3 regions of the Bacillus sp. ABR genome follow, and region 1 is predicted to be linked to each of the others. Evidence: riboswitches for the same ligand, from Rfam matches in the RefSeq annotation. Region 1 holds a riboswitch; each other region holds the start of a gene.
The links. A riboswitch is a leader RNA that binds a small molecule or an ion and turns the genes downstream of it on or off. The one in region 1 is predicted to bind thiamine pyrophosphate.

Region 2: another riboswitch for thiamine pyrophosphate. It lies ahead of tenA (thiaminase II); the one in region 1 lies ahead of thiC (phosphomethylpyrimidine synthase ThiC).
Region 3: another riboswitch for thiamine pyrophosphate. It lies ahead of tenA (thiaminase II); the one in region 1 lies ahead of thiC (phosphomethylpyrimidine synthase ThiC).

Annotation. Positions count from the first base shown of each region.
Region 1 covers NZ_JAOYSL010000002.1:550,673-561,063, forward strand. The annotation lists gene queA (tRNA preQ1(34) S-adenosylmethionine ribosyltransferase-isomerase QueA) at 1-642, opposite strand, end outside; gene OIT90_RS08240 (DUF2905 domain-containing protein) at 677-877, opposite strand; gene ruvB (Holliday junction branch migration DNA helicase RuvB) at 870-1,874, opposite strand; gene ruvA (Holliday junction branch migration protein RuvA) at 1,886-2,491, opposite strand; gene OIT90_RS08255 (intercompartmental signaling factor BofC) at 2,640-3,140, opposite strand; gene OIT90_RS08260 (serine/threonine protein kinase) at 3,379-4,023, shown strand; gene OIT90_RS08265 (hypothetical protein) at 4,057-4,239, opposite strand; gene OIT90_RS08270 (hypothetical protein) at 4,431-4,577, shown strand; gene thiC (phosphomethylpyrimidine synthase ThiC) at 4,613-6,373, opposite strand; TPP riboswitch at 6,500-6,608, opposite strand; gene OIT90_RS08280 (LysE family transporter) at 6,844-7,476, shown strand; gene OIT90_RS08285 (YhcN/YlaJ family sporulation lipoprotein) at 7,522-8,139, opposite strand; gene safA (SafA/ExsA family spore coat assembly protein) at 8,474-9,721, opposite strand; gene nadA (quinolinate synthase NadA) at 9,853-10,391, opposite strand, start outside.
Region 2 covers NZ_JAOYSL010000005.1:36,854-47,244, forward strand. The annotation lists gene OIT90_RS15625 (CotO family spore coat protein) at 1-29, opposite strand, end outside; gene fabI (enoyl-ACP reductase FabI) at 144-920, opposite strand; gene thiD (bifunctional hydroxymethylpyrimidine kinase/phosphomethylpyrimidine kinase) at 1,070-1,876, opposite strand; gene OIT90_RS15640 (thiazole biosynthesis adenylyltransferase ThiF) at 1,893-2,906, opposite strand; gene OIT90_RS15645 (thiazole synthase) at 2,903-3,670, opposite strand; gene thiS (sulfur carrier protein ThiS) at 3,675-3,878, opposite strand; gene thiO (glycine oxidase ThiO) at 3,875-4,987, opposite strand; gene tenI (thiazole tautomerase TenI) at 4,971-5,588, opposite strand; gene tenA (thiaminase II) at 5,563-6,273, opposite strand; TPP riboswitch at 6,352-6,461, opposite strand; gene OIT90_RS15670 (monovalent cation:proton antiporter family protein) at 6,521-8,362, opposite strand; gene prpE (bis(5'-nucleosyl)-tetraphosphatase PrpE) at 8,525-9,268, shown strand; gene OIT90_RS15680 (RluA family pseudouridine synthase) at 9,306-10,202, opposite strand; gene OIT90_RS15685 (NAD kinase) at 10,220-10,391, opposite strand, start outside.
Region 3 covers NZ_JAOYSL010000001.1:189,875-200,265, reverse strand. The annotation lists gene OIT90_RS00920 (glycoside hydrolase family 1 protein) at 1-68, opposite strand, end outside; gene OIT90_RS00915 (beta-glucoside-specific PTS transporter subunit IIABC) at 40-1,947, opposite strand; gene licT (BglG family transcription antiterminator LicT) at 2,275-3,108, opposite strand; gene OIT90_RS00905 (YwqG family protein) at 3,344-4,159, opposite strand; gene OIT90_RS00900 (methyl-accepting chemotaxis protein) at 4,330-4,785, opposite strand; gene OIT90_RS00895 (energy-coupling factor transporter transmembrane component T family protein) at 5,320-6,054, opposite strand; gene OIT90_RS00890 (ABC transporter ATP-binding protein) at 6,044-7,642, opposite strand; gene OIT90_RS00885 (ECF transporter S component) at 7,617-8,216, opposite strand; gene tenA (thiaminase II) at 8,213-8,899, opposite strand; TPP riboswitch at 8,987-9,090, opposite strand; gene OIT90_RS00875 (hypothetical protein) at 9,147-10,274, opposite strand.

The sequences.
Region 1 (10,391 bases):
TACGGGACGAAACGTGCCAAGCCCCACGTGCAGCGTAATGAAAGCAATGTGTACACCTTTCGCTTTCAGCGCATCCAGCAGCTCGGTTGTAAAATGGAGACCGGCAGTTGGGGCAGCAGCGGAGCCAACCTCTTTTGAATAAACGGTTTGATAGCGTTCACGGTCATCAAGCTGCTCTTTAATATATGGAGGCAGCGGCATTTCACCAAGGGATTCAAGCACTTCATAAAAAATGCCTGTATATTGAAACTCGACTTTTCTTCCGCCATGTTCCATTTCCTCTGTACATACCGCTTTGAGCCGTCCATCACCAAAAGTGATAACCGTTCCTTTTTTCACCCGTTTCGCTGGTTTTACAAGTGTTTCCCATTTATCTCCTTCTTCTTGTTTTAATAGAAGCAGCTCAACTTTGGCACCTGTATCCTCTTTCATACCAAACAGACGTGCAGGCAGAACGCGAGTATTGTTTAGAACGAGACAATCACCTTTTTGAAAATAATCGATGATTTGTGAGAATGTATCATGTGTAATCGCACCCGTTTGTTTGTTTAAGACCATCAGTCTTGATGCATCTCTTTTTTCAAGCGGCACTTGGGCAATCAATCTTTCTGGTAAATCAAAATCAAATAGTTCTAGCTTCATTTCCTTCACCTATTCTGTAGTTAACTAGTTAACGTTATTTCATCCGTCCAAAGATATTCAGTAATATGGTTAGTACGATGCTAATGACAATGCATGTAATGACAGGAAAAAAGAACGTTACATTTCCTTTTTTCACAAAAATATCACCTGGAAGCTTACCAACCAATTGAAACACTAATCCTGCGGCAAAAAGGACACCACCTAAAATCATTAATATTTTAGGGAATTCAGTCACGAATCGGAACCTCCATTTGAAAATGTTCATACGCTTCTCTTGTGACGACCCGCCCTCTTGGTGTTCTTTGCAGGAAACCAATTTGCAGCAAGTACGGTTCGTACACATCTTCAATCGTATGTGATTCTTCTCCAATTGTCGCTGAGATCGTATCAAGCCCAACAGGACCGCCTCTAAATTTTTCAATCATACTTAAAAGTAGCTTATGGTCTATATGATCGAGGCCAAGCCTGTCGACTTGAAGACGCTCAAGTGCATCTTCCGCAATGTCCTGCGTAATAGCATGATTCCCAAGCACCTGCGCAAAATCTCTTACTCTTCTGAGCAAACGATTGGCAACCCTCGGTGTTCCACGGGAACGTCTCGCTATCTCTTCGGCAGAGCGAATATCGATCCCAATCTCAAACAGCTCGGCTGTTCTTGCCACAATGTGAGCCAAATCTCTTTGCTCATAGTATTCCAATCTTGCATGTACCCCAAACCTATCACGAAGCGGCGCAGTTAACAGCCCGACACGGGTCGTTGCACCTACAAGCGTAAATGGCGGTAAATCAAGCCGTACAGAGCGTGCTGTATCTCCTTTTCCAATGACAATATCTAAACAAAAATCCTCCATTGCTGGGTACAGCACTTCCTCAATTGAGCGCTGCAAGCGGTGAATTTCATCAATAAACAATACATCACCTGGCTCAAGAGACGTTAAGATGGCCGCCAAATCTCCAGGACGCTCAATGGCTGGTCCTGACGTTGTACGCAGCTGAACATTCATTTCATTGGCAATAATCGACGCAAGCGTTGTTTTCCCAAGTCCAGGAGGTCCATATAAAAGGACGTGATCAAGCGTTTCCTGCCGCATGCGGGCAGCTTCAATAAATACGCTGAGATTATCCTTTACTTTTTGCTGACCGATATATTGGCTAAGTGTCTGTGGCCGCAGACTTTGCTCAATGGCTGATTCATGGTTGTCTGCTTCAGTTGAGACGAGCCGTTCATCCATGAGACATCACCCTATTTCAACATTTTTTGTAAAGCTTTTTTCACATATTGATCGGTTGTAAGATTCTTTTCTTCTTTTAATAATGGAAGAACCTTTTTAATTTCACGATCACCGTATCCAAGGACACTCAAGGCTTCAAGCGCTTCATCTAATGCAGTTTGCTGCGTTTCAACCTGAATGTGGTCCTCGTGATTAAATAAGTTGCCAATCATTTCTGGTACCACATCTGCAAGTTTTCCTTTTAGATCCAAAATGATTTGACGTGCTGTTTTTTTGCCCACACCAGGGAATTTAATCAGGAACGCTTCATCTTCACGTTCTATCGCTGAAATGACAGCGCCAGGATCACCGGAAGCAAGAATAGCGAGTGCGCCCTTTGGCCCTATTCCTGTGACATTTAACAGTTTTGTAAACAGCGCTTTTTCTTCTCGTGTTTGAAAACCGTATAACGAAAATGCGTCTTCCTTTATGTAATGATACGTATAAATCGTTTCTTGTTTGTTTACTCGATAGATAAACGGGTTTGGGGTATAGACTTGATATCCCACTCCGCCGTTTTCAATGACAACATATTGCGGGCACACATAATCAATGGTCCCTTTTACAAACTCTATCACCGTTTTCACCTCTTTGACTGTTCTTCATTGTAACATAAATCGAGGAGAAAACCGCAATAAAAGTTAACATACGTTCGCTCAGTACATTTTTATCATGAAACCATGAAAAACAGCTTGCGGTCTTCACACCAGCAAGCTGTTACATGCTTTAAAACGATATTTCATTTCGGTAAGGCTTCATGACTTCAAGCACATGCTCAAATTCATCCTTTGTTCGAAAAGGAATACCTTGCTCAAGCTGTTTTTCCACATGACTTTCTAAACGGGACGTATCAATTTGAAAAAAGAGATGAATAGGCTCCGCCCAGCCGTCAGGCCTTCCATGAAACGTAGAAATCACACCGTCCTCTGATAATCCGATATATCCATTTGCTTTACTTAATGGAGAGATATCATCAATTTGCTTTCTAAAAAGGGCAAAATCCTCTTTTTGTTCTACCAGCGTCCAGCCTTTATACTGCGCCCAGAATGTGTCTTTGTCTTCTAATGATGCTCGGTGTCTTTCAATACTCACATCGCCGTCTAAATAGACTTTTTCAAGCTGGACGGTGATAGAGTTTGACTGCTTTTGCAAGTGTTCTTTCCCTTCCATATCCGCAGCGAAAAAAAGCACACTTGTCATGATAAGTCCTGTAACGAAACATTTCATCTTCACTTTCACTATTTACACCTCTTTAGAACATGAGATCGATGCATGACATATGTAGTTTGACCCATTTTTCTAAACATTAACCACATCGATGATTCAAATGTATGGTAAGAGTCTTTCATTGTATCCTTCATTCGTAAATGTTATGTTTTATACAATCCATTGCTTTATCGAGTGACACGTTTTTTCATCATTCGTTTTTCAGCCGCATAAACTGAAACCAAAGAAGGTGAAGTCAATGTCAGATGTCAAAAGATTAGCCGAATCGATTCAGTATCATGAAGAGAAACGTTTTCATAAGCTTGCCTATAAACCAGCAGAGCTTGAACTGTGCGGCAAAGGAAGAAGTGCCTATGTCTTTTTATATAAAAAAGACGGCAAGAAAATGGCACTAAAAGTCTTTTTCCCTTCTTATCAGCATATTGCCCGCAAAGAGGCTGCCATTTACGAAAAACTTTCTGGTTCGTCTTACTACCCTGAGATTTATGAGTCTGGGGATCAGTATATTTTAATGGAATATATTAAAGGCTACACATTCTATGAATGCCTTACAAAAGGAATTCCTATTAAAAAACAAATGATCAATCAAGTCGATGATGCGCTGGAGGAAGCGCGCGAGAAAGGATTGAATCCTTCTGATATCCATCTGCGCAATCTGATCTTAACAAAAGAAGGACGAATCAGAGTCATTGACGTTGCCAGATTCACGCAAACGAAAGCATGTCATCAATGGGATGATTTAAAAGCCGCTTATGCTTATTACCAAAAACCTTTTTTCCCTAAAAAAGCACCGCGTCTTTGGCTTGAAGTGATTGCTTATTTGTATAAAAAGAACTGGCTGTCCCGCGGGCAGCTTAATAATCGAAATGATTTTTCTGCATAACAAAAGCCGCTCTATTTGAGCGGCTTTCTGTTGTTATTCTGTTTCTACATGGATACTATTGACGTTTAATAGGTTAATGATTTCATTATTCAGCTTAAACCAATGATTGGCTTCTTCAATTTTTTTATACACATCATAGGTAGCTGGACGTTTGAGCTCGAAATCAAGCACTTCCCCATTGTTCATATGAAATGTTACCTTAAATACTTTCATCATAAGATCACCTTCCACTCTTCTTGTTCGCTGGTCAAATAGATCAGCTCTTTTCATTCATTCTCTATTCAACTCGTTTCCCCTCCTTCTTTCCATTCAAACCCAAGAAGTTTAAATTTTGTTTAAATTCACACAACATATCTATCTCTCATATCTGCAAAGAAGTATATTAGTGAAAAAGGAGGCTGCCCTTGATGAAGCAGAAAAAGAAACGAACATCTCCAGAAAGAAAAACAGTCTTTTTTCATTTAACAGATGCTCTCATTCCAAGTGTGGACATGATGGCATATGCAGCAAAGGCATTTTTTCACCTTTTAAGAAAAGCCTTTTCAGCGGTTTGATAAAACCCCGCACAGCATCGTGCGAGGTTCTTTTTTTATGGCTGATAAATTTGACTTCCTTGACTGACAAACTCCTTCGCCTTCTTTTCCATCTCTCTTTTTACTTCTTCAGATTGATTGCGGATATCATGAGAAATTTTCATACTGCAAAACTTCGGTCCGCACATCGAGCAAAAGTGAGCGGTTTTAGCGCCTTCGGCAGGCAATGTTTCATCATGGAACGCCAAGGCTCTTTCTGGATCAAGTGACAGGTTGAATTGGTCCCGCCATCTAAATTCAAACCTCGCTTTCGATAAAGCATCATCGCGCTTTTGAGCCGCAGGATGTCCTTTTGCTAGATCAGCGGCATGTGCTGCAATTTTATAGGCGATCACGCCTTCTCTCACATCTTCTTTGTTCGGCAGACCTAAATGCTCTTTTGGTGTTACATAGCACAGCATTGCTGTTCCGTACCAGCCGATCATGGCCGCACCGATCGCGGATGTAATGTGATCATACCCAGGTGCGATATCTGTTGTAAGAGGCCCTAACGTATAAAATGGTGCTTCCTTGCAAATGTCCATTTGCTTGTCCACATTTTCTTTGATTTTATCCATTGGGACATGTCCGGGCCCTTCAATCATTACCTGCACATCATGTTTCCAAGCAATCTCTGTTAACTCACCTAACGTTTCCAGCTCTGCAAACTGCGCCTCATCATTGGCATCAGCAATCGAGCCTGGTCTAAGTCCATCTCCAAGTGAAAAGGCGATATCATATTTTTTCATAATTTCACAAATGTCTTCGAAGTGAGTGTAGAGGAAATTCTCTTGATGATGAGCAAGACACCATCTTGCCATAATTGCACCACCTCTTGAAACAATTCCGGTCACCCGATCGACAGTGAGCGGAATATATCTTAACAGCACGCCAGCATGAATCGTGAAATAGTCTACACCTTGCTCCGCTTGTTCAATTAATGTGTCCCTGTACACACCCCACGTCAAATCTTCTGCGACTCCATTCACTTTTTCAAGGGCCTGATAGATAGGAACGGTTCCTACTGGGACTGGGCAATTCCGAATGATCCATTCTCTCGTTGTATGAATATCCTTTCCAGTAGACAGATCCATCATTGTATCTGCCCCCCATCTGATCGCCCATGTCATTTTTTCAACCTCTTCATCAATGGATGACGTGACAGCCGAATTGCCAATATTCGCATTGATTTTGACATGAAAATTCCTTCCGATAATCATTGGTTCACTTTCTGGATGGTTAATATTTGAAGGAATGACGGCTCTTCCGCTCGCTACTTCCTCTCTAACGAACTCAGGGCTTAGCTCTTCTCTTATTGCGATAAACTCCATTTCAGGCGTAATGATGCCTTTTTTGGCATAATGCATTTGCGTCACGCGCGCTCCTTGTTTCGCGCGGAGCGGCTTATGATGAAAATTAGTTTGGACAGAATGGATGGACTCCTTCTCCCTTGAACGGTATCCATTATCCTCCGGTCTTACATGACGCCCTTCATAGCTTTCTGTATCTCCTCTTTCTTCAATCCATGCTGCCCTAAGACGCTTTAACCCCTTTGTGACGTCAATATGAACGTTCTCATCCGTATACGGTCCACTCGTATCGTATACACGGACTGGTTCATTTTTTATGTCGCCCGCCTCTGTCACAGTATGTGAGAGCGTAATCTCTCTTTTTGGCACTAAGATATCGGGTCTTGATCCTTTCTCATACACCTTATGGCTGCCGTCAAAGCTAGATAACAATGATTGGTTGGATGGGACACTTTTCTTTTCTTTCATTTGCTGTTCTCTCCTTTTCTTCTTGTCACCGGACAGGATGGAATCAGCACCAGCAAAAAACCAGGCTCTATTTAAAGAACCTGGTTTCGTCGTCAGAAATAAACATGCATATCATTGATATGATACATGCATCATCTTCAACTTCCCCACGCTGGTACGAGCCAGATCAGGTCCAAAGGGTTAAGAAGCTTATACTTCTCTCTCAGCCCATTTACGGGCACCCCTAGTCACTTTTATTGATTTCCACATCAGTGTAGCATAGAGACATCATGAAGAAAAGAAGATTCAGGAAAATAGTTCCTTTCCCCTACAAGCGTTATAGATCATGTTGATATACAGTCTTCTATACATCATCTATCTCTCTCATTTCAATTAAATCTGAAATAATCATTGATCCTTTTCTCCTATTATGTATAATTAATCTAAACGGAGAATTTTTATACAATTTATTTAAAGGAAGTTCTAGTCGATTGCAAACATTTCTCACATTTATCGTCGTAGGATTCTCAATTGCTCTGCCTGTTGGAGCAATCACGGTTGAAATGACAAAACAGGGACTGAAAAACGGATTTTTTCATGGTTTAACTGTCGGAGCAGGCGGTATGACCATAGACTTATTACTCATCTTGGCTTTATATGCTGGATTTGCTCAGTTTTTATCTTTGCCGTTTGTTCAAATCCCGCTCTGGCTGATTGGAGCTGTATTTTTAATGATTCTCGCATACGATTCCATTAAAAATGCGGATCAAGATATTCATTTAGCAGGAGAAAAGGTCAATAAATCATTCGTGAAAACATATCGAAACGGCTTGCTCGTGGCGGTATCTCCTGGAAATCTTGTGTTCTGGGTTTCTGTTTTTGGTGCTGTACTTGCAGATGCTTATACAAAAACAGATTCATCTGAATTTATGCTGGCTGCCGGCGGTATTTTGGCAGGGATTCTCCTTCATGACATTGGTCTACTCACCCTTGTATCCTTAACAAGAAAAGTGATGAATCGGACGATGATCAAGTGGACATCCATTATTGCTGGTATTTTATTATTAGGGTTTGGCTGTTATTTCTTTTACGAATTTTATATAGGCATCAAGGTTTATTTTTAAGAAAAGGCTAAAGTTCGTGATGAACTTTAGCCTTTTTGTGTCAAACTATCGGGTCATGCCTGTTTGTCCTGTTTCAAATTGCGTTCTTCTCATATCTCTAAAGCGTGTGAATGCACCTTCATCTTTCATGACTTGGACTGCTCTTCCATCTGCATAACGAGTCGCTGCTTCTTCTACTTGTGATACACCTTCTGACGTCAGGCGGCCATCTGATTTAATGGCAATATACACATTCTCATCCGTCACCATGACTTGAGAGTCTGCCACGTGATTCATTTTATTGACGCGGTTGGCAATTTTTCTTGAACGCTGGATGTTCTCTTGTTTATCGTAGCCTGAGAACGACATTTGGTTATGATAGTTCATATCTCCATGACTGTAGCGTCCATCTCCACCTGCAAGAGGCATTCGATCATCGGCTTGAGGACGGGTGCGATAATCAACATTCGTTGTATTCCCACCGTTCATCCCTTCCATGAGTTCAGAAACTGGTCCTTGATGATCTTGGTTATTGTCATCTGCACGGTTATTCGAATGATATCCGACCGGCTGACCTGATTGATTATGCCTTGTATCTACACCTGCATTGTCATTTGTACCACATGCTGTTAACCCAATAGGAAGAAGCACTAATGCGATTGTTTTTTGCCATTTTTGTCTCAAACGAAAAACCCCCTGTACAAATTCAATCTCATGAGCGCGAAACAGGCTCTGTTTTAGCATGTACAGTTAGGAAGAAAATCAAGCTGTCAGTTATAAACAAAAAAAGGAACGATTGAGATCGTCCCTTCTGGTATGGTGACAAAAGGCTAAAATGTTCTTGATTTTAGCCTTTTGTCTTCTTTTCAGCGTAATAGAAAACCTTTGCATTCTAGGAAGGACGAGCACAGGAGCGGAGCGAATTTGACATTCGTGAGCACCGGAGCGCAGACCTGACACCGAATGCGAGGGTTTGTCTACACGCTGAAAGGAACGATTGAGATCGTTCCTTCTGTCATTAATCCTCTTCTTCCTCCTCCGGCCTTGCAAATACGGATTGACCTGGATATGGCTGCATATATGGCTGAGCTGGATAAGCTCCCATTTGGCCATAAGGAACAGGATTCGGATAATGTCCTGGCCAAGGCTGATGATGCTTCATTCCATCATCACATCCGCAGTCTTCCTTGCCATATGCTGCATTTGAGACGTTTGGATAAAAGCCTTGATTTGCATTGGCATTTGCATTGGCGTTTGAATGCATATGGTGATGCCAGTGATGTCCGTCGTTTGCATGGTGCTCATGATTCTCCCCGTAGTAAGCAGGCGCTTGATACGCAGGATAATATGGATGAGCCGGGTATGGATATGGCATCATATGATGGTGATAATATGGATGGATAGGATAACATAGTCCTGATCCCGGTAAAATTGGTGATGCCGGCACCATTTGCTGCGGATATGGATACATCGCCGGCATGTAATGACCATGACCATAACCAAAATAAGGATCATATGGTTCATGATGATGCTGGTGATGATGCTCGTTATTTTCAGCCACTCCTCCTACCGCTGCCCCTCCCACATTTGGCATTTGCGGGAAGTTAGGAAGGTTTGGGTAATTGCCATGCTCCATGTCTTTTCCCTCCTCTTTTTGATGCGGAATATGAATAAACGGGTCATATCCCTTTGCCACTTCATCTTTTAGATGACCTTTATTTTCATGGTGAAAATGGTCTTTGTTATCTTTATGGTCCTTATTTTCATGATGGGAATGACCCTTGTTATCTTTATGGTCTTTATTCTCATGATGAAAATGATCCTTGTGATCTTTTTTCTCGTGAACGTGATCTTTTTTCTCATAATGATCTTTTTTGGGAGGAGGCGTGAATGGCTGGTAGAGATTGGTCTGATAATAGTTCACATCGACTTGTGGAAAAACTGGCTGCTCGATCTTTGGCACTGGCGGTACATAAGGTACCGGTTCATTTGGCTTTTCCTTCGGTTTTGTATCTTGCACTTGCACGACATCTTTTGGCTTTTCTTTCACATACGGATGTTCTTTCGTTTTTGGCATTTCTTTTGCTTTGTGATGATCTGTTTTTACAGGAACACCACTAGATGGAATTTTAATCTTCATACCCGGCATGATCAAATCAGGATTACTGAGCTGAGAATTTAGTTTTTTCAATTCTTGAAAGTCGACTCCGTATTTCTTTGAAATTTTCCAAAGGGAGTCTCCTTTTTGCACAATATGAATTTTCAACGTTTTCCCCTCCTATGCAAAACGTGAACGTAACGGTTATGTCAGAAGTACAATATGTTTCAACATAAATTTATGCCTATTTACAAGCCGATATGATAAAAACTTGTTTTCTGATAGGAGGGGCTGAATCATTATTTAATGGCGAGCATTTTCTCGAGTGCAAGCAAAGCGTCTTTCGTGATGTCTTCATTGACCTGTATCAACCCGACCGGCTGACCCTTTTCAATGCTTTCAAGTGACCATAGCAAATGAGGCAGATCAATCCGGTTCATCGTCAAGCATGGACACATATCTGGGTTAAGGGATTCAATTTGTTTATCTGGGTGCTGCGCTATGATCCGTTTGACTAAATTCATCTCTGTTCCAATCGCCCACTTGCTGCCTGCTGGCGCCTGTTTGATCGTATCAATAATAAATTTCGTTGAACCTGCTAGGTCAGAAGCCCTTACGACCTCATGCGTGCATTCAGGATGGACAAGAATTTGAATGTCACGGTCTTTTTTTCTCATTTCTTCTATATTCCGAACGGTAAATTTCTCATGTACGGAGCAATGGCCCTTCCATAAAATCATCTTGATCCGGGAAAGCGGCTGATCGGTGATGAGCTTTTCTTCTATCTGATCCCAGACAGCCATTTCTTCTAGCGGAATACCTAAATCAAAAGCCGTAT
Region 2 (10,391 bases), on a different contig from region 1:
TTTTGATTCTCATCACCTTTATTTGACATACTAATCCCTCCCGAATGATTCATTCCTTATATATATGAACGGAGGGCTCAAATCAGAAGAAAAATAAAAAAACAGCATACCCTTCATCGGTATGCTGCAAGTCATGTATTCGTTTATCGGGCAATGATATGGAAGCCAGAATCAACATGCAGATTCTCACCTGTCATGCCGCGAGATAGATCACTGAATAAGAATAGAGCTGTATCGCCAACTTCTTCAGGAGTTGTTGTACGACGAAGCGGTGCACGCTCTTCAATATCCTTCAGAATGGTATTAAAGCCGCTGATGCCTTTTGCAGATAACGTACGAATTGGACCAGCAGAAATACTGTTCACACGGATGCCTTCTGCGCCTAAATCAGCTGCTAAATATTTCACGCTTGCTTCAAGTGATGCTTTCGCTACACCCATTACGTTGTAGTTAGATACAACACGCTCTCCGCCTAGGTATGTAAGCGTCACAATGCTTCCACCCTCTGTCATTAATGGACGTGCTGCTTTTGCTACAGCAGTTAATGAGTATGCACTAATGTTGTGCGCCAAAAGGAAACCTTCACGGTTCGTGTTCAAGTATTCGCCAACAAGCTCTTCCTTGTTTGCAAATGCAATGGCATGCGCAACGCCATGAATGACTTGTACTTTTTCTTTAATTGCAGCAAAACATTTTTCGATTTCTTCATCACTTGTCACATCACACGGAAGAATAATTGAATCATCACGCTCAAGTGTGCTTGCAAGCTCTTTTACCGATTCAGCAAGGCGATCTCCAACATAAGTAAAAATCAAACGAGCTCCAGCTTCATGAAGTGAGCGGGCAATTCCCCATGCGATGCTTCGTTTATTGGCAACACCCATCACCACGATATTACGGCCTTCTAAAGAAAAGTTCATATGTAATAAAGCCTCCTATTTTTTCAAGACATAGTATTAGTACCTGATCATAATATTATCACAGATCATAAGAGAATGACAATTTCCTCTGAAAGAAAGTTTCATTTTCGCAAAAAAACCGCCTTCACAAGGAAGACGGTTCGATTCCCTTAACGTTTGATTCTGTTTTGCTGATAAGCAAAATGGTTCGTAGGCCCGTGTCCAGATCCAATTCGTAAAGGGAATTTGATCGCTTCATGGACAAAGGTTTCTGCTGTTTCAAAGGCTTCCTTTATCGAATAACCTTTCGCAATTTCAGCTGTTAATGCTGCTGCAAACGTGCAGCCTGTGCCATGTGTATGTGGTGTATCAATATGTTCATTTGTGATTTCAATAAAGCCTTTTCCATCATACAGCAGGTCGGTAATCATCCCATCAGATGGACCATGGCCGCCTTTGATCACAACATGTTTCGTTCCGAGCTCATAAAGGCGCTCTGCTGCCAGATAGCGATCCTCTTTCGTCTGAATACGTAAACCTGATAGTACTTCTGCCTCAGGAAGATTCGGCGTTACAGCATAGCTCACAGGCAGCAAGTGTGTTTTCATCGCAGCGACCGCATCTTCATTTAATAAAGAGGCTCCTCCTTTTGCGATCATGACTGGATCTACAATCAGCTTCATATTATATTGAACCGTTTTTTCAGCTACGATCTTGATCATGTCTGCACTCCACAGCATCCCTGTTTTGACGGCATCTGGCAGTAAATCTTCTGCCACTGCATCTATTTGACGCTCTAACGCCTCAATTGAAAGCGGATATATCCCATGAACACCTAGTGTGTTTTGCGCAGTTATCGCTGTGATTGCAGACATTCCATACACACCGAGCTCCTGAAAAGTTTTCAAATCGGCCTGAATGCCTGCTCCGCCGCCAGAATCAGAACCCGCGATTGTGAATGCTTTTTTGATCGTCATTTCTTCACACCTCTCATTAGCCAATCCATTGATGATAAATCGTTCTTGCTTTGGCAATATCATTGGTTCCATGAACAAGCGCTCTGCCATCTTTAAATAAGACAAGCTTAAATTCATCCTTTTGACATGAAAGCAAATATGGATTTTCAAGCACATCCATCCCTGCTTTCTTTAACCGAAGAGCTACTTCATGTAAAGGTGGCGGTGTTTCTGCTGCACTGCGGATTTGTACCGTATTGCGGCCGCATAGTACATCTGCCTTCGCTCTCTTGTCATATGAAAGAAATGGATAAGTCTTCAGTCCACAGCTTGGACATTGCTTCTTCTTTAAAGATGTAGCCGACCGAATGTCAGATCGTTCATTTTTCCATAAATCGAAGGATTTTAATATTGGCGTCACTTGATGTCCTGTTAAATATTTAAGTGCATCTGCCACTTGATATGCGGCCACCTGCTGCACAACTGGACTAATGATACCTGCTGTATCACAAGTCATACCTTGTGCAGGTAAATGTTCAAGCAGACAGTGTAAACACGGCGTCTCACCAGGAATCACAGTAAATTGAATGCCATAACTGGCTACACAGGCCCCATAAAGGAACGGAATTTGATGTTTGACAGCAGCATCATTTGCAATCATTCTTACCTCAAAATTATCCGCTGCATCGACAATGATCGAAGCCCCGCTGACCAGTTCGTCAATATTGTGAGCAGTCACATCAATCACGATGCCTTTGACGTAAACGTCACTGTTTACTTGCTTGAGTCTTTTTTCAGCCGCCACAGCCTTTGGCAGCCGATCCTTCACGTCTTGCTCCGTGTAAAGCTGCTGGCGCTGAAGGTTGCTCCATTCAATATAATCTCGGTCCAAAATGGTGACAGATCCAACGCCGGCACGAACGAGCATTTCTGCACTAGCCGTTCCAAGTGCCCCCGCTCCAATAATGACCGCCTTTGAGTCATTTAGCCGCTTTTGTCCCTCTGTTCCAATTGGCTGAAAAAGCTCTTGGCGTGAATAACGAGTGCTCAAAATGACGGCATTCCTTCCTGTGGACTGCTCGCTGTCCCATAGTTTTTCAGGGGAATACGTCCTGCCTCATAGCCTAGTCTTCCTGATTCAATCGCCAGTTTCATTGCTTTTGCCATTTTCACAGGATCCTTTGCACCAGAGACAGCGGTATTTAGTAATACTGCGTCAGCTCCAAGCTCCATCGCATAAGCTGCATCCTTCGGAGAACCTACGCCAGCATCAATAATGACCGGCACCTTCGCCTGCTCGATAATAAATGAGAGATTCAGAGGATTTAGTAAGCCTTGGCCTGAACCAATCGGAGAAGCACCTGGCATGATGGCGTGGACACCGAGTTCTTCTAATTTTCTTGCGAGCACCACATCATCAGATGTATATGGCAGCACGATAAATCCTTCTTCGAGCAGCATTTCAGATGCTTTTAATGTTTCAACTGGATCTGGCAAAAGAGACCTTGAACAGCCAATGACTTCTACCTTGATCATGTCACACAGCCCAGAAGCCCTTGCTAAACGGGCAATACGCACTGCCTCTTCTGCTGTACTTGCACCAGCTGTATTCGGAAGCAGCGTATATCTTGATAAATCAAGCTGCTCTAGAAAATTAGGCTGAGATGCTTCGAATATGTTCATCCTTCTGACAGCAAAGGTTAAAATTTCGGCTTCCGATACGTTCACCGCTTCTTTTTGAACCTCAAATGATGGGTACTTCCCTGTTCCGAGTAATAGTCTTGATGTGAATGTTTTTCCGCCAATGTGCAGCATTGGATCATCCTCCTCCTACAAAATGAACGATTTCAATCGTGTCATTTGGTTGAATCACTACTTGTTGAAACGCTTCTTTATCAATGATTTCTTGGTTCTTTTCAACGATCACCACACGGTTTTCAAGCTGATAGGCTGATAGCAGATCATAGATCGTTCCATTCTCTTGATCGAAGTCAACGATTCTGCCATTCAATTGAATCTTCATACGAATAGTGCCTCCTTTCGTCCAATACGAAATGCGTGAAGCCATTCCTCTTTGACCGGTTTGTCTAATATGAGGTCACGAATGATTTCTCCAGTAATCGGCGCAAGTAAAATGCCATTCCTGTAATGCCCTGCAGCAAAAAGAATACGCTTGTCTTCGGGATGTCTTCCGATATAGGGGTGCCGATCGTTTGTCGCCGGACGAAGGCCTGCCCAGCACTTTTCAATCGGCATCTCTTTAATAGAAGGCATCAGCTGAGACGCCTTTTGAATCACAGCTTCCATGCCACCAAGCGTTGGAACAGCCTGCCACTCGTTTGGCTTCATCGTTGCACCGATAACAAGCTTTCCACTATCTCGCTGAACGATATAACAATGATCATGATAAATGGTGTGTGCGAGCGACGGACCATTATTCCATACAGACACACATTCCCCTTTTACTGGATAAAGAGAATGCGATAATCCGAACTCTTCAAAAAAACGGCCAGACCATACACCACTTGCGACTGTCAGGTCATCACATGTGAATGTGCCCTTCGGTGTTCTGACAGTTAACACTTCTTTGCCCCGCTTCACTTCGATCACAGGTGTACACTCTTTCACATCTGCTCCGTAGCGGACCGCCGCCTGCCACAAAGCCCTGCATACAGCGTAAGGCTCCACATGCACATCCTCTTCAATCAAACCTGCTCCCAGCATGTGATCTGTGACTTGAGGCATGTATTTTTTTACGTTGCTTGCGTCAAGCCACTTAAACGTAGACAAATGCTGCATCCGGCAAAGGGCCTGCTTCTCTTCTTCTGTAAAGGCGACCTTCATGATGCCGCCTGCTGAAGTCCGAATATCAATACCTGATTCATGCAAAAGATCGACCTTTAATTTTTCGTATAATGCCTGGCTTGCTCTGCCTGCCTGAAAGAAAATATCCTCATGCCCCTCTCCTTCAGCATGTGCACCGAGCATCCCGGCAGCCGCACTTGTCGTTTGCTTCCCTATCTCATTCGCTTCAAATAAGACCACCTGTTTTCCTGCTTTTGCAAGGTGATAGGCGATTGACATCCCTATGATTCCACCACCAATGATTGCAACGTCATAATGCTTTTTCATAAGGATTCTCCTTTACCTTTTCAGAAAATGCTTGTGCCATCATACGCGGCTGATGATGAGTAAAAATCCCAGACATGACAGCGATTCCTTTCACATGAGCGTGTTTCAATTCTGAAACTCGTTCTGGGGTCATCCCGCCGATGGCCACCACTGGAATTGTTAGTGCAGTAGTCAGTTCTTTCACAAGCTGTACACCTCTTGCCTGAAGTCCTGGTTTACAAGAGGTGGCATATACGTGCCCAAACATGACATACTCTGCTCCATTTTTCTCTGCTGCTTTCGCTTCTTCTATCGAATGGACGGACACCCCTGCATGAAGGTGAGGGAATTTTCTTCGCAGCTCCTTCGGCGAAAAGCTATGACCCGGAAGATGCACCCTGTGAATATTGGTTAGCAGCGCCACGTCTACTCGGTCATTGATCACGAGCTTTTCTTTCGGCACACCTTCTAAAAGGAGATTCTTCACGAGATCAACAAGCTCACCTGCTGTTTTAGAACGTTCCCGAATATGAATAAAATCCACTTCAGACGCAATGGCTTTTATTTGTTTGATCAGTTCACCCGCAGGAAGCGAATCATTTGTCACTGCGTGGAGTTCCATTTGCACCAACCCCATCTAAGCATGCTGTTTGCCACAATTCTTTTTGATACGCCATCTCCCAAAAATGATATTCGTAATAGCTTGAAATCACAAAATTTTCTTTCATATTGGCGCGTACATGTTCTGGTGCTATTTCTGCTAGTTCATCAAAGCGGTTCACCTGTTCGAAAACGAGTTCCTTAAACCAATCGCCTCCATATGTCAAAATCCATTCTTGATAAATTGGATGGTCAGGTGTTGTTTGTTTCAGCTTTTCACCTACCTCATAATAGAGCCAGTAACACGGTAATAACGCGGCTAAAATCTCTTCAAACCGTCCGCTTTTTACAGATCGATACATATGAGAGGTATACGCATAAGCAGTCGGGGAAGGCTTAAAGTTCTCAATGGCTTCATCAGAAATTTGCAGAAGCTCTGTAAATTTCCTATGCAGCGACAGCTCTGCTTCATACGTGCCCTGGGCATGATACGCCATTCTGCCCGTCGTATGTAAGTCCTCACTAATCGCCGCTCCATATGCCTGCACCTTTGCAAAATGAGTTAAATAATACGAATCCTGCATCACGTAATAGGTGAAACGATCGAGTGAAAGTGTGCCATCCCCAATCCCTTTGACAAAAGGATGCGTAAAGCTTCCATTCCACCATGTTGCTGCAGCCTCTTTACATTCTGTTGAAAACGTCATGTTCCTCTCCTCCTGTTTTTCCATATAAAAAAGCCACTTTCCGCGTGGAAAGTGGCTTGGAATTTGTAAAAAGCATAGTCAAAAACCGCACCACTTCCCTACGCAGGTATGAACCTGTTCAGGTAATGAGGGTCTAAAAGTCGACACTTTTATCTCAGCCCTTTTAAAGGACTCCCCTAGTGGATCAAATATATGATGTTGTACCTCTATCTTAATCAGGAATTGTTCATTGGTCAAGGGTTCATTGTCATTCTAATTGGGCTCTTAGTCCTGCCACATACTCCCGGGAGCCCGATACAAGCACACGGTCGCCGCTTCTAAGTGTCGTATCTCCATGCGGTACTAAGCTGTCTACCCCTCTGAAAATGCGGACAAATACCAAATCACCGGTGAAAGGAAATTCTCTCAGCATGACATTATGATAACGATGATTGTTCATTTGAATTTGATACAAAGAAGAATCCTCATTTGTTAGCAATCGAATCGCATCAGGTGCTTCAATCAAAGCTCTTAGCACCGTTTTAGATGAAAGGAAAGTAGAAAACGTATCAATGCCCGCTTCCTTCAATGTCAGCTCTGCCTCTGCTTTGTTGACACTTGCAATGACTTGTTTTGCTCCTTCTTCTTTTGCAAATAAAGCAATTTCCTTATTTTTCGTCTCACTGCCTGTTGCGACGACAAGGACATCTTCTTGGCCGACGCCTGCCTTTCTCAGCGTCTCATCGTCGTATTGTTCAATTGATTCGACTTCAAAGATAGAGTCTGCCAGCAGTGCTTCCTTATTTTCTTGAAACACATGCAAAATCCGAATGTCATATTCATCCTGATGCAAATCAAGTGTGACAGGTAAGGTCAGCTGATTTGCACCAATAAAGGTCACACGCTTCTTATGGCTCGCCGCTTGTTCTTTTTTAAACAGCGCTTTAAACCAAACAGGTGTTAAAATACTCGTTAGCACAGCAACTAAAATCAGCGCTCCAGACATTTTATGATCAATGACACCGAGCCGCTCACCAATCGTCGCAGCTGCAATGACGAGAGATAATGTTGAAGTTAATAAAAAGCCTGAGCCGATGACCTTATTCATGTCATACCATTTTTTCAAATAAAGAATTGGGATGAGTTTACTAATAAGCAACGCAATAAACAGCAGCGGAATCATGATCATGATGGTTGGATCCTTAAACAGTGCCCATATATTCAGATCCACTCCGACCATCACAAAAAAGATCGGGATTAAAAATCCGTAGCCAAATGAGTCCAGCTGCTGAACGAGCTCTTTATTTGGCGAAAGAAGGGACACAAGTACGCCAGCTAAAAACGCCCCAAGAATATTTTCAGCCCCGAGTGATTCAGATAAGGCAACTAAGACTATAATGAGAGTAAAGATTGCCCTTGTCCCAATTTGCACGGTTCCTTTTGACATCGACTGAAAAATTGACTTTGTCTTAAATACGCGGCCAAATAAATAAAGAAGAATGCCTGCAGCAAATAATAAGAGCAGAAGCCACATGTTCCCTGTTCCATCTCCATAAATGGAGGAAAACACTGCAAGTAAAATCATCGTGACCAAATCAGCAATGACAGCTACAAGCAGAATGATTTGACCGATATTCGTCTGCATCAACTTTTCCTCTTTTAAGGTTGGCACCACTACGCCTAATGAGATGGTAGAGATAATGAGCGTCATTAAAAAGGCATTTTGGATAAACCCTGCGAGTACAAACGCATAGGACAGGATAAAAGAAATACAAAATACCCCAAGAAAAATAATGGTGGCTGCTTTAAATGTATTTGGTTCTTTTAAACCATTTGGAAGTTCTCGTGCTTTCTTCTTTGACTCAAAAGAAGAAAAATCTATTTCAAGTCCACTTAAAAACATCAGAAAAATAAAACCGAGCATGGATAATGTATCTAACCACGCATCATGTTCGACAACCAGTTGAAGACCGCTTTTCCCAATGATGAGCCCCATAATGATTTCAGCTACAACGACCGGAATGGTCAGCTTAAATCGGTGCAATAAAATAGGGGTGAAAAAGGCGACAATAATAACGACAACGAGTGATGAAACAGATGTATGCTCCATTGGCTAAAGCCTCCTAACATTCATGTTTAATTTTATAAGTCTTACGTTAAAGGATTGATTCTAACAATTGCCTAAATGAAATGAAAGCCATTCGTTATATTTTCTAAAATTCAAACTTCTTTATATCCGACGAATGGATGAAAAAAATCAGGAGGAAACCTTATGAAATTCGATATCATTGGCGATATCCACGGCTGCTACGAAGAGCTGCTTACCCTCATACACAAACTAGGATACGAACTCAAACATGGATTACCCGTCCATCCTGATAAGAGAACGCTGGCCCTTGTTGGTGATTTAACAGATCGAGGGCCTCAGTCAGTAGACGTCATGCGATTTGTCATTCATGCCTATTCACAAGGCGCAATCCGATATGTACCTGGCAACCATTGCTTTAAGCTTTATCGTTATTTAAAAGGAAATCCCGTCAAATTGCTTCATGGCATCGAAACGACAGTGAACGAAATAAAAAAACTGCCAACTCATGAACAAAACAAATTGTCACATGAATTTAAGCAGTTATTTGAGAAGGCTCCGCTTTATGATGTACTCATTCCTGATGAGCTGATCATTGCACACGCAGCGATGAAGGAAAAGGATATTGGAAAAAAGCCGAATAAACAGATGCGGTCCTACTTATTATTTGGTGCCGTCACAGGAGAAACATGGCCAGATGGACGGCCTGTTCGCAAGGACTGGGCAAAGGAATATCACGGAAAACCGTGGATTGTGTACGGCCATACACCTGTGAAAGAGCCTCGATTCGTTGGCAGAACCGTCAATATTGATACAGGCTGTGTATTTGGCAACAAACTGTCTGCCCTCACATACCCTGAGCTTAAAACGGTCTCCGTTCCCTCATCTATGCCTTATGACGATTCAAGATTTCAGCATTTCACATTATAAAAAAACCCGGCCCTGCGATGCAGGTGACCGGGTTTCTCTAATTAAAAAGCAAGGATTTCATATCATCAGGAAGCGGAGCTGAAAATGTCATTTGCTCACCTGTCATCGGATGAGGAAACACAAGGGTTTCACTATGCAGTGCCTGCCTGTCTATCCGCTCGGCCCTTCCGCCATACAGCGTATCTCCGATGAGCGGATGCCCAAGAAATTGCATATGCACACGAATTTGATGTGTTCTCCCGGTTTCAAGCGAGAGAGACACATCCGACATATTTAACTCAGCGATTACTGCTCGCACGGTATAATGCGTCACTGCCTCCTGCCCAGTATCATCAACCATCCGCTCGATGATACTATCCCCTTTTCGGGCAATTTTTGCAGCGATGGTTCCATGTTTTTCTGTGATCATGCCATGTGTAAACGCTCTGTATGTTCGCTTAACCGCTCCACTCTTTTGTGCCTTAGCTAAAAGGCTATGGGCAAAACGATGCTTCGCCACAAGCATAACGCCAGATGTATCACGATCAAGACGGTTCACTAAATGAACCGTATGCCGAACAGACTGCTTGGCATAATGGTGCAGTAATCCATTCGCAATACTGTGCTCGGGGTGCTCCCGAGAAGGGATCGAAGGAATATACGGCCTTTTATTCAGCACAAGGACATGCTCGTCCTCAAATATAATATCAAGCGGAATCGGTGCAGGCTTCAGCCCTTCACTCACTTTTTCCTCGGGAAATAAAATGGTGAGCCTGTCCCCTTCATGCAGCTCATATCTCACGGTAACATGCTCTCCATTAATGAGGAGGTCACCGCCATCAAACTTAATATCCGTCAGCATTCTTTTCGAAATACCAAGATCAATTAAATATTCCTTTAAAAACAGCCCTTCTTCTTTGGCTGTCATGGTTTTGTTTAACGTAAAGTATTCCAGCGAGAACAACCTCTTTCTTATTCTCCTTTTCCGATAAAGGAATCTTGCACCCTTTTCCAAAACGGAAACGGTCTAAATCTAGCAAAACGGACATTCTCATCTGCCACCCGGCATTGAATGGATTTGACGTCTTTATGAAGCAGCGTCAAATGATCAATCGTCACCTGAAAATCGACATCATTCCTCGGC
Region 3 (10,391 bases), on a different contig from region 1:
ACTTGGTTAGCTGCAACAGCGCCGCCCCATAAGAAACCTTTAGGAAATGTTTTTTCTAACTTGTTCATGTTGAATGCCCTCCTCTTTTTCTTCTACACTGACTGTAAGCAGTGTCTCTTTCACTGTAATCGCTCCATCTGTTTTCGCATCAACTTGAGCATAATCATTTGTGTTGGTAACAATAACAGGCGTGGTCACATCATAGCCTTCTTGCTGAATACCCTTGATATCAAATTCAACGAGCACATCCCCTGCTTGTACAAGATCACCGGACTGCACATGACTTGTGAAATACTTTCCGTCAAGCTTTACCGTGTCAATCCCAACATGAATAAGAAGTTCTGTGCCTTGGTCGCTCTTCAAGCCAATGGCATGTTTTGTGTGAAAAATGGTTTCAACCTTGCCGTTGAACGGTGCAACAACGCGTCCAACAGTTGGCACAATGGCTGTACCCTTGCCCATGATTTCATTAGAGAATGTTGCATCATTTACTTGATTGAGCGGCTTTAATTGACCTTCAAGCGGGCTTTGTACCACTTCATTTTGAAGCGCTGCTGTATCTTTCTTATCTTCTGGTTTGTCTGCTTTTGTATCTTCTTTTACTGGTACATCTTTGAAGCCTAGAACAAGTGTCATGATCGTTGCTACAACAAATCCGATCACTAAACCGATGATTGAGTAGACAAATGTTGGTCCAATGAATGTTGGGAGACCTGGGAGGCCTGCTGATCCAGATATCACATATGATTTTACTTTAAAGATCGACATGAACACGCCGCCTGCTGCTGCACCAATGAGGGCTGCAAGGAACGGTTTTTTCAATCGCATGTTCACACCATACATAGCAGGTTCAGTAATACCCATTAAGGCTGTGATACTTGTAGACATCGCCAATGATTTGAATGTTTTGTTTTTTGATCTTAAGAAGACACCGAATGCTGCGCCTGCTTGTGCCATATTCGCTACAAACATCATTGGAAGAATAAAGTCAAAACCGTTTAATGTAATGTTGTTAATCATGATTGGAAGCAGTGCATAGTGCATGCCCGTAATGATCAATGGTGACATGAACCCGCCAATCAAGAGTCCGGCCAGAATACCTGCATGTTTAAACAATAAATCAATTCCACCTGAAAGGCCATTACCGATAATTCCACCAAGTGGTCCAACCGCGATGAGCATAACCGGTACAACGACAAGAAGTGTAACTGTTGGAACAAGGATGATCTTTAATGATTTTGGACTATATTTTTCTGCGAATCTTTCAACATATGAGCCGAGCCAAATGGTAAGAAGAATTGGAATCACCGATGAAGAATACACAACGGCAACCACTGGCAAGCCGAGAAATTCTGTATTTCCCGCACCCAGTAAACCGGTTAACTGCGGGTGCAGTGCTGCTGCTGCAATGGCAGCTGCGATATACTGATTTGTACCAATTTTTTTGGCTACGCTTACAGCAAGTAGAATCGGTAAGAAGTAAAAGGCTCCATCTCCGATAGCTGTTAAAATCGCATACGTGCTGCTTTTATCTGATATCCAATGGAATGTGAGCATAAGTGCCAAAATCCCTTTGATCATACCGGCTCCAGCGATGGCTGGAAGAATCGGTGTGAAGACACCAGAGATAAAATCAAATAGCTTTGATATCACATTTTGTTTTGACGCTTCTTCTGTACCGCCTGATTTTACATCTGTTGATAGTCCAGAGTCAGCAATCATCGCTTGATAGACATTTGAGACATCATTGCCGATAATGACATGATATTGACCTCCGCTTTGATTCACGCCCATGACGCCGTCTGTTGATTGCAGCTTTTCTTTATCTGCCTTGCTTTCATCGTATAAGTTGAAGCGAAGTCTTGTCATACAATGTGTGACTTGCTTAACATTTTTTTCACCGCCGACAAGTTCTAGCACTTCTTTTGCTGTTTGTTTGTGGTTCATTGTGTTACCCTCCAATCGTTGATTTCATCTTGATATAGAAAAAACCTAAACATCCATTAATGTCCGAGAAATAGCGATTCAGACATTAATCGATATTTAGGTTTTGCCTGCTTAACCAGTAACAATCCTTCATAGCGATTGATCGTTATTTAATTTTTATAAGTCTTTAGATATAAAAAAACCTAAATCATGCCTTATCAAAGATAGGGACAATGATTTAGGTTTTGCCTGCTTGACCAGTAACAATCCTAAAAGATTGTGGGTTATTTAGTTTATAGTTATAAATTATCATGTTAATTTTGTGATGTCAACGCTTTCTTTTTGAATTTATTTTCTTTTTATTACTCTGTCTATATGCAAAGTTAAATATAGCATTTCATCTTCTATGAGACTTCGGTTGTATTCTTTTTGAACATAATCGTTAATTTTTTCTGCGCACTGAAAAGCGGCGGTGTTTTTCTCTTTTACCACTTCATACAGAAACTCATTTTGATTTTCCATTTGTGTTTCGTTAAACAGACGCTGACCAAAAAACTTCAAATGCGTCACAAAACGGAAATAATTTAATGATTCCTCATCCAAATCAATTTGAAAGTGATACTTAACAATGTTTAAAATATCTTGAATGAGCTTGGTGATTTGAATAACGTTTGGCATTTCCTCATTGAGCTCTGCATTGACAATATGCATGGCAATAAAGCCGGCTTCATCCTCAGGAAGATGGATGCTCAGCTTGTCCTCAATGATTCGAATGGCTTCTAAACCGCATATAAACTCATCTTTATACAGCCGTTTGATTTCCCAGAGCAAGGCATTTTTGATGTCCATTCCTTTTTGATGACGTTCAATGGCAAAGGTGATATGATCCGTCAGCGTCACATAGATGCTGTCATTTAAATTTTTGTTAAGGGTTGTTCTCGCATGCTCAATAATCGCCTCACACACTTGCATATACTCGATTGGAATATCATAAAGCAGGGTTTTGAATTTTTCTGATATATCTTTATTTTGAATTGAAAACACTTTTTCGATACGTTCTTCGTCAATTGGGTCTCCGCTTTTCTTTTGAAAAGCGATTCCTCTGCCCATTATGACCAGCTCATGCTGCTCGTCATCATACGCACTGACAACATTATTATTAATTACTTTCGAAATAATCAATTGATACCCCCCAGTACATTCCGCTTTTTCGAGCATTTTATCTTTGATTGATATGTCATGTTATTATTATTTTCAAAAAAGAGGACTTTAAGATGATTTTACATTTTTTTTTGATCCGGTCAACTAGAAAGAATGACATATTACCTCTCAAAAATGACGAAATAGGGGCAAAAAAGTCTAAAAACATACACAAAAACACTCTATAAAGAGTGTTTAAAGTGTGTTTTTTACAAAATTAGGAGCAGTCCCAATTATAGACAACATTCTCGAAATTTTTTCGTTTGAGGTCTTCTGGTTTGATAAAGAAGTTGGCAATACCGCAATCTCCCCACATCAAATCTACTTCGTCATCTGAGTCAATTTGTAATAACAAAACGGTATGTTCTTGATCTACATAGGTACGCGGGTCTTCTTGTGTAAACCCTGGGTACCCGCCCAATTTGTGACCAAAGCCACTCGCTGTTTCATAAAATTCATCCAGCAGGGCATCTGCTTCATCGCCATTAACACCATCTGCATCTTCGAATAGGTCCCAGCTGTTCTTTCCTGTGACTTTTTCAAAGCGGAAATCTCCTACACTAATCGTTTCGCTTGCTAATTCACCTGTAATTGCGCCTTCCTTCGTTACAGGAAAATAAAAATCGTCTGGAATTTTCACAAAAGAAAAATCAGTCAATAACTCTTCTTCTGCCAAGAAAGGTTCCTCAATAAATTTAATTCGAAAATCTTTTTGCTCTGTTTTATGGTCAATATTCATTCCATAAAGATCATCATGCACAGAAATAAATACTTGCAAAATCCCTGTTTCTGGATAATCCTTCAGCTTTGGCAGCTGGCCGAAATTAATTTGCGCCAAAAGTTTCATAGGATGCCCTTCATCATCAACCGGATATTCGTCGTTTTTGGGGAAGTAAGGATCACCAGCTATTTTGCTGTCGTATGGTCCTGTTTTTCCTTGTTTCATCTGCAATTGTATCATTGGTTTTTCCGTTTCATCTAACAACGGACGGTAGGGTGCAAGTATTTCTTGCAGCTTTGCTGATTGTGTCACGATGATCTTCCTCCTTATGAATAGGTCTAATGACAAAACTAGTCTCTCTTTTTCTATCATACAGAAGTGTATCCTGCCTGTCAGCGATAAAACGGTCATAATCCTAACAAGTTTCTCACCTTGAAATGATAAAAAACCTCCAATTCAGGTGGAGGTTTTATCGTTTTTTTTTATTTCACTTGATAGTTCACTAAGTCGTTTGCTAATGCTTTCATTGTTTCGTTTGTTTCATGAAGGCCTTCAATAATTTTTGTAAAAGTGCCTACAAGTTCTGCCTGATGCTCAGAGGAAGCGACAATTTGCGCAATTTCTTCTTCCATTCCTTTGATCGATCCCTGCACATCTTTTAGGGCTGTTTCAATATCAGTTGTCGCCTGTTTCGCGTGAGTAGACAGCTTTCTCACTTCTGTTGCGACCACTCCAAAGCCTGCTCCTGCTTCTCCCACTCTTGCAGCTTCTATTGATGCGTTGAGTCCAAGTAAGTTCGTTTGATCAGAGATACCTTTGATGAGATTGGACACTTGATTGATTTTAGAGGAATTTTCGACAGTGGTTTTCGTATTTTGTAGAATTTGTTCACTTGTCGCTTGTAGTTCCTCTGAATGTGCGGCAACCTGCTGTACCATTGCGACTAGTTTTTCGGAAGCTTCATTGCTCTCCGTCATGATGTGCTCTAATCGTTGTTGATTGGTTTGGTCATAGGCCACACAGAAGGCAGCAACCACTTGACCTGATTCATCAGTAATTGGAACGGCTACGATATCCATTGGAATCCCGTATACTTCTTTCGGAATTTGGATAAACGATGGTTCTCTCCCATTTTTCAGCATCGCAAAGTTTTGGAATCCAGGATCTACTGTATCACCAGCTTTAAATCCTAAATCAATATTCCCATGTTGCTGATAATAAAGAACCTTCTCTTTCCCTAAAACAGAAAAGGTTAGCTGTTCTCTCATAGCAAGTCCAATGATTGGTAAAGCGTCTATTATGTTATCAATTCTCTGTGACATTCGCTTACGTTCATCCTCTCTTTTTCTCAGTACATCTTCTTTATCGGTTCGTTATATGATCTATTACAGCCTGTAATGTGTACTAATATCAATCAAATGACCTAAGACATATAAAAAGCCCACATTCTATCAAGAGAATGTGGGTGTTTTTTAAACATAGTAAATGCACATGAAGACACTGATACCGATGAGAAAAAGATACATATAGTCAATCCATGAGGTGCTGATGATATGATAATACGTTCGCTCTCTCGTCCCTGTGAAGCCCTTGGCTTCCATTGCAATCGCTAAGCGTTCTGATTTTCGTACGCCCTGCGTAAAAAGGGGTAATGCATAACGCATAAAGGCCTTCCAGCTGTTTTTTTGCTTGTAGCCTCTGATTTTATGTGCAGCTTTCATTTGTTTTAATTCACTTTGAAATAACGGAATAAACCGGAACCCGGCAAGCATTCCATACGCCCATTTTGGGGACATTCGGCATTGATGAATCAAACTCATCATAAATGCCGTCAAATCTGTGGTGGACGTAAAAAGGAGGCCAAATGTTACAAATCCAAGCATTCTGAAAGCGATGGTGAGACCATTTCTTAAACTCTCCTCCGTGATATGAAACCACGCCCACTTCCAAACAGTATGATCCCCCTTGCCGAAGGCCGCCATCATCCAAAAGACTAGAATAAAAAAGAGCAGATAAGGGAGAAGTCTTGTGATGAGATACTTCATATTCCATCCACCTAAAACAAGTCCAATGCCAAGAGCAAACAGCCAGATGATAAAGGTTGTTTTAGGATCAGATATCGCCATGAGGCAGCCCATCGCAAGCAGGTGAGCGAGTAATTTCATGACTGGATTCACAGTAGAAAGAAAGGAATGATTACTTTGCAATCGTCAGCACATCCTTTCTTTCTGCCACATAGCGATAATGTAAAGGAGCTCTCAGCTGATAAGCATCGACAAGTTCCTGATTTGAAAATATATCATAAGGGGGACCATCATATATATGCTTGCCTTGATGAAAAAGAAGCACTTGATCGGCACATTCATCGACAAGTTCCATATCATGTGTAACCATCACAATGGTCGTGCCTTGGCGCTGCCGTTCTTTTAAACGCCTCATTAATTCCTTCGCTGTTTTTTCATCCTGACCGAAAGTCGGTTCATCTAACAGCAATACATCTTGATCAAAAAGGAGCATCGTGGCAACACTCAATCTTCTTTTTTGCCCTAAACTTAAGGTGAAGGGATGTGCTTTTGCATGCTTCTCTAAACCGAACTCTTTCAGCAGCTGGACCGTTTTTTCTTGTACGACTGATTCTGGCCAGTTTCGCTGTCTGCCGCCAAAGGCAATTTCATCGAATACTGTGTCTTGTATAAATTGAAGCTCCGGATTTTGAAACACAAAGCCTGCTTTTTCATAGAGTAGTCGGTCAGACCATTTTTTAAGGTCTGTTTCTTTTAAGAAAATATGACCTTTTTTAGCTGGCTCTAAGCGGATCAAATGTTTGAGAAACGTACTTTTTCCGCTCCCATTTTCTCCAATAATCGCCACCCAATCTCCTGCTTTGATATCAAGCTGAAGATTACTCATAATCCTTTTTTTCCCGTAGCTTAATTGAAGATTTTCTGTACGAATCATTGTCTCTCGTTCGAATGACGGCACTTTTTCATGCTTCGCTTTTCTTGCTTCATAGGTTTGCATAAAGGTTTGACTTAGTGGATGAAATGGATCTTGAATAATCGTGGACCATTTCTCGGGAAATAATTTTGGCCGCCAAATTCCTGCCTCTTTCATTTCTTCCTCATATGTCACGAGCACATCTTTTGGAGCCCCATCTGCTAAAATGCAGCCTTGATCATCTAATAAAATCACCCGATCCATCCATTCGATGACACCGTCTAGCACATGTTCTACAAAAATCATGGTTTGTTGCTGATCGGCTGCAAGCTGCTGCAGCAGTTGAAATATGTCCATTCTACCTGCTGGGTCAAGCTGTGCGGTTGGTTCATCAAAGAATAGAACATCCGGCTGTAATGCTAGTAAACAAGCAAGTGCCAATCGCTGCTTCATGCCGCCAGATAAAGTGTGAATCTCTGTATGCGGATCAACATTCAGTTGGACTTTTTGCATGAGTTGCTGAATGATATCATCCATCTCTTCCCGAGGGACGGAACGGTTCTCTAAGCTAAAGGCAATTTCTTCATTGACGCGGTGCATACAAAACTGAGAGTCTGGATCTTGAAACATGACGCCTGTATGTCTTTGTAACACCACTTCACCCTGCATGTCTGCTTCCACATGCTCTGGAATGATTCCAGCCAGAACCGAAATGAGCGTGGATTTCCCGCTTCCGCTCGGTCCTAAAATAAGCACCTTTTCCCCTTTTTGAATCGTCAGAGAGATTTGATTTAAAACAGGCTTAGGCTGTTCATAAAAACGAACAGTCAGATCATTGCACGCGAGAAATGAATTCATGCTGTTCACCTTTGTTTCGTTTTTCTTTCATGATGGCATATTGATTCAGTACACCTGTTTTGGATAGTGCGTCCACCACCACTTTCGCAAGGCAGCCGCCAAGTATCATTCCACTAATAATTTGAGTCACAAGGGTCATAAGTAAAACTTGAGGCGTGTAATAACTAAAGCCATTTGCCACGAGACTGTACGCCATCGCTCCGATAGCGGCAAAGGCACCAGACAGCATCAGTGTCCACATGCGGTATCGTTTATACCCAAAAAGAGCAAAGGCGATTTCTGCCCCAAGCCCTTGGCATACACCAATCAGCAAAGCTGAAAGTCCGAAGTGGCTGCCTGTCAATAATTCCACAGCCGCGGCAGCTGTTTCCGCAATCAGGGCAGCCCCCGGCCTTTGAATGATATACGCAACGATTGGACTAGCAATGACCCATATTCCAAACATGATATTGCCTCCTGCTGGGCCAACAAGTGCTGTAATCGGTAAGTAAAGTGTGGACCATCCTAAATAGATCACACCGCACGCAACGGATAAAATCACAGCAAGGACGACTTCTTTCATCTTCCATGTCATGATGAATGCACCTCCAGTTGAACTGGCCACTCTTCAACAGTGAAGGCCATTTCCCAAAACTTGTATTCGAGCTGGCAACTTAAGATAAAATGCTGTTTCATTTTTTCCTTTTCCTTCTCACTTGCTGCTTCCGCCAATTGATCGAGCCGCTTGCAAAGCTCACCTGTGACAGAATCGGTTAATCCTCCATAAAACGTGATCCATTCATAAAACGGATGTGACGGGTCTGGCTGCACATCTGTGAGCATTCGTTTCCCTATTTCCCAATATGTCCAAGGACATGGAAGCAGGACAGCGATGATTTCACCAAGCGTACCTTCCTGTGCGACTTGCAGCATGTGATGAATATAGTGATGAGCACTCGGAGCCAAAGAAGCACCTTGGAGCTCATCATATGCTACTCCTGCCACTCGGCAAAGGTTTTGATGGGGGTGCGTTTCACTATCTAGTACAAACGCAATCTGCTGATGAAAAAAAGCAATATCCTCTCTGTCTGTACATCTGCTAAGCGCTGCTGCATAAATTTTAATGAATGCTTGTAAGTATTCTGCATCCTGTTTGACATAATGAATGATCTGTTCCTTTTCCAGCTTTCCTGCTGCCAGGCCTCTGACGAACGGATGCTGATAAATGGCTTCAAATAACGGTTCTGCTTCTTTCCTTAATTGCGTAGAAAATGTCATAAAAAAAGCCTCCTCTTCTTCAGTTGAATAAATGAAAAAGCCACCCCAAATGGAGCGGCCTTCTTATCGATTCAATCATGAATAAGACAAGGTCCAGCTCCACTTCCCTCCGCTAGTACGAACTAGATCAGGTTCAAAGGGTCCAAGATTTTCTCTTGTCTCAGTCATACATGACTCCCCTAGTGGACTTTTGTCATTTAATTATCTTTACTCTACACATGTGGCGATTTGATGTCAACCGCCTTTCTTAATTCAACGTTCTGATTGTTGGCAGTTTCTCGATCCCTGCAGCATAGTAGAAATTCAACACACTGAAGAAATCGATCGGCTTTCCTGTTTTTAAATCTACAGCTAAAATATGATCACCGTAATTTGTCATATCATCAATATCTAAGCGTCTTGGTGTCGTCTTCCCAAGTGTATCAACAAAGCTACTATGGTAGTACTGCCCGCTAGCAAACGATGATTCATGATACATAAATAAAGTCTCCACATCTAAGTAGACGAGAATGGCCTCTGAGGAACTTGCGTATGGAGCAGAGTACGACACTGGTGCCGAAATACTTTTCACCTTCACACTGTCAACAGAATGAGTTCTCTGTTCATATTTTCCATCATATGAGAAGTAAAATACACGCTCCCATTTATAATCGGCGATCTTAGATTGTTTGTTATATACTTTTGTACCATTTGCGAAAACATCCCCATTGGCATACGTAGCGACAAAGTATTGCAATGTTGATGACAGGGATTCAGCACCTGTGAAATTTGGTGGGTTTTTGGCATTCACCTGTAATGTATATGAGTCTCCAAAGTCTCCACCGCTGGTAATACCAAACGCATAATCACCCGCTGGTAAATTGCTTAACGCAATCAGACTGCCTGCCGGTTGAATAAGATCCGTTGGGTAGGCTTGTCCTGTTTCATAATCAACAACAAATAATTGAACGAAATAATCAGGGTTTGAAGAGGTAATCCGGCTGATGAGTGCCTGAGGTGAAGATGTGCTTAAAAACCATAAATCAACTGGGTCGTCCTCTGTTAAGACAGCCGATTGATTTATGGCTAGTCCATCAATGGAGCGAACGGCAGACGTGCGCATTTTGCCATCTTTAGCAGCTTTTCGTTTGATACTGATTCCTTTCTTCTTATTCACTTTAAATGATTTTTTCACTTGCTTCTGTTGGATAGCGGTTCCTTCATCCTGCTTTAAAAACGACTCTTGCACTTGCTGAATCGCTTTTTCTGTCAGTGGTGATCGTTTCCCACTTGATTTTGGTGCTTCTTCTGCTTTTAATGCTGGTGAAAACAAACCTGTTGCGACGAGTAAAACAGACAGTAAAGCTGCAGTGATTTTGACATAAAATGCTCTCACAGGAACATCCCCTTTTCCTCATTTGGGTTTTTTACCCTGTGATAATTTTACCATTATTCCAATCATTGTTTTGGTCTTTTTTGGGACATTTTTATAACAAAAAACCAGCCGCATGAG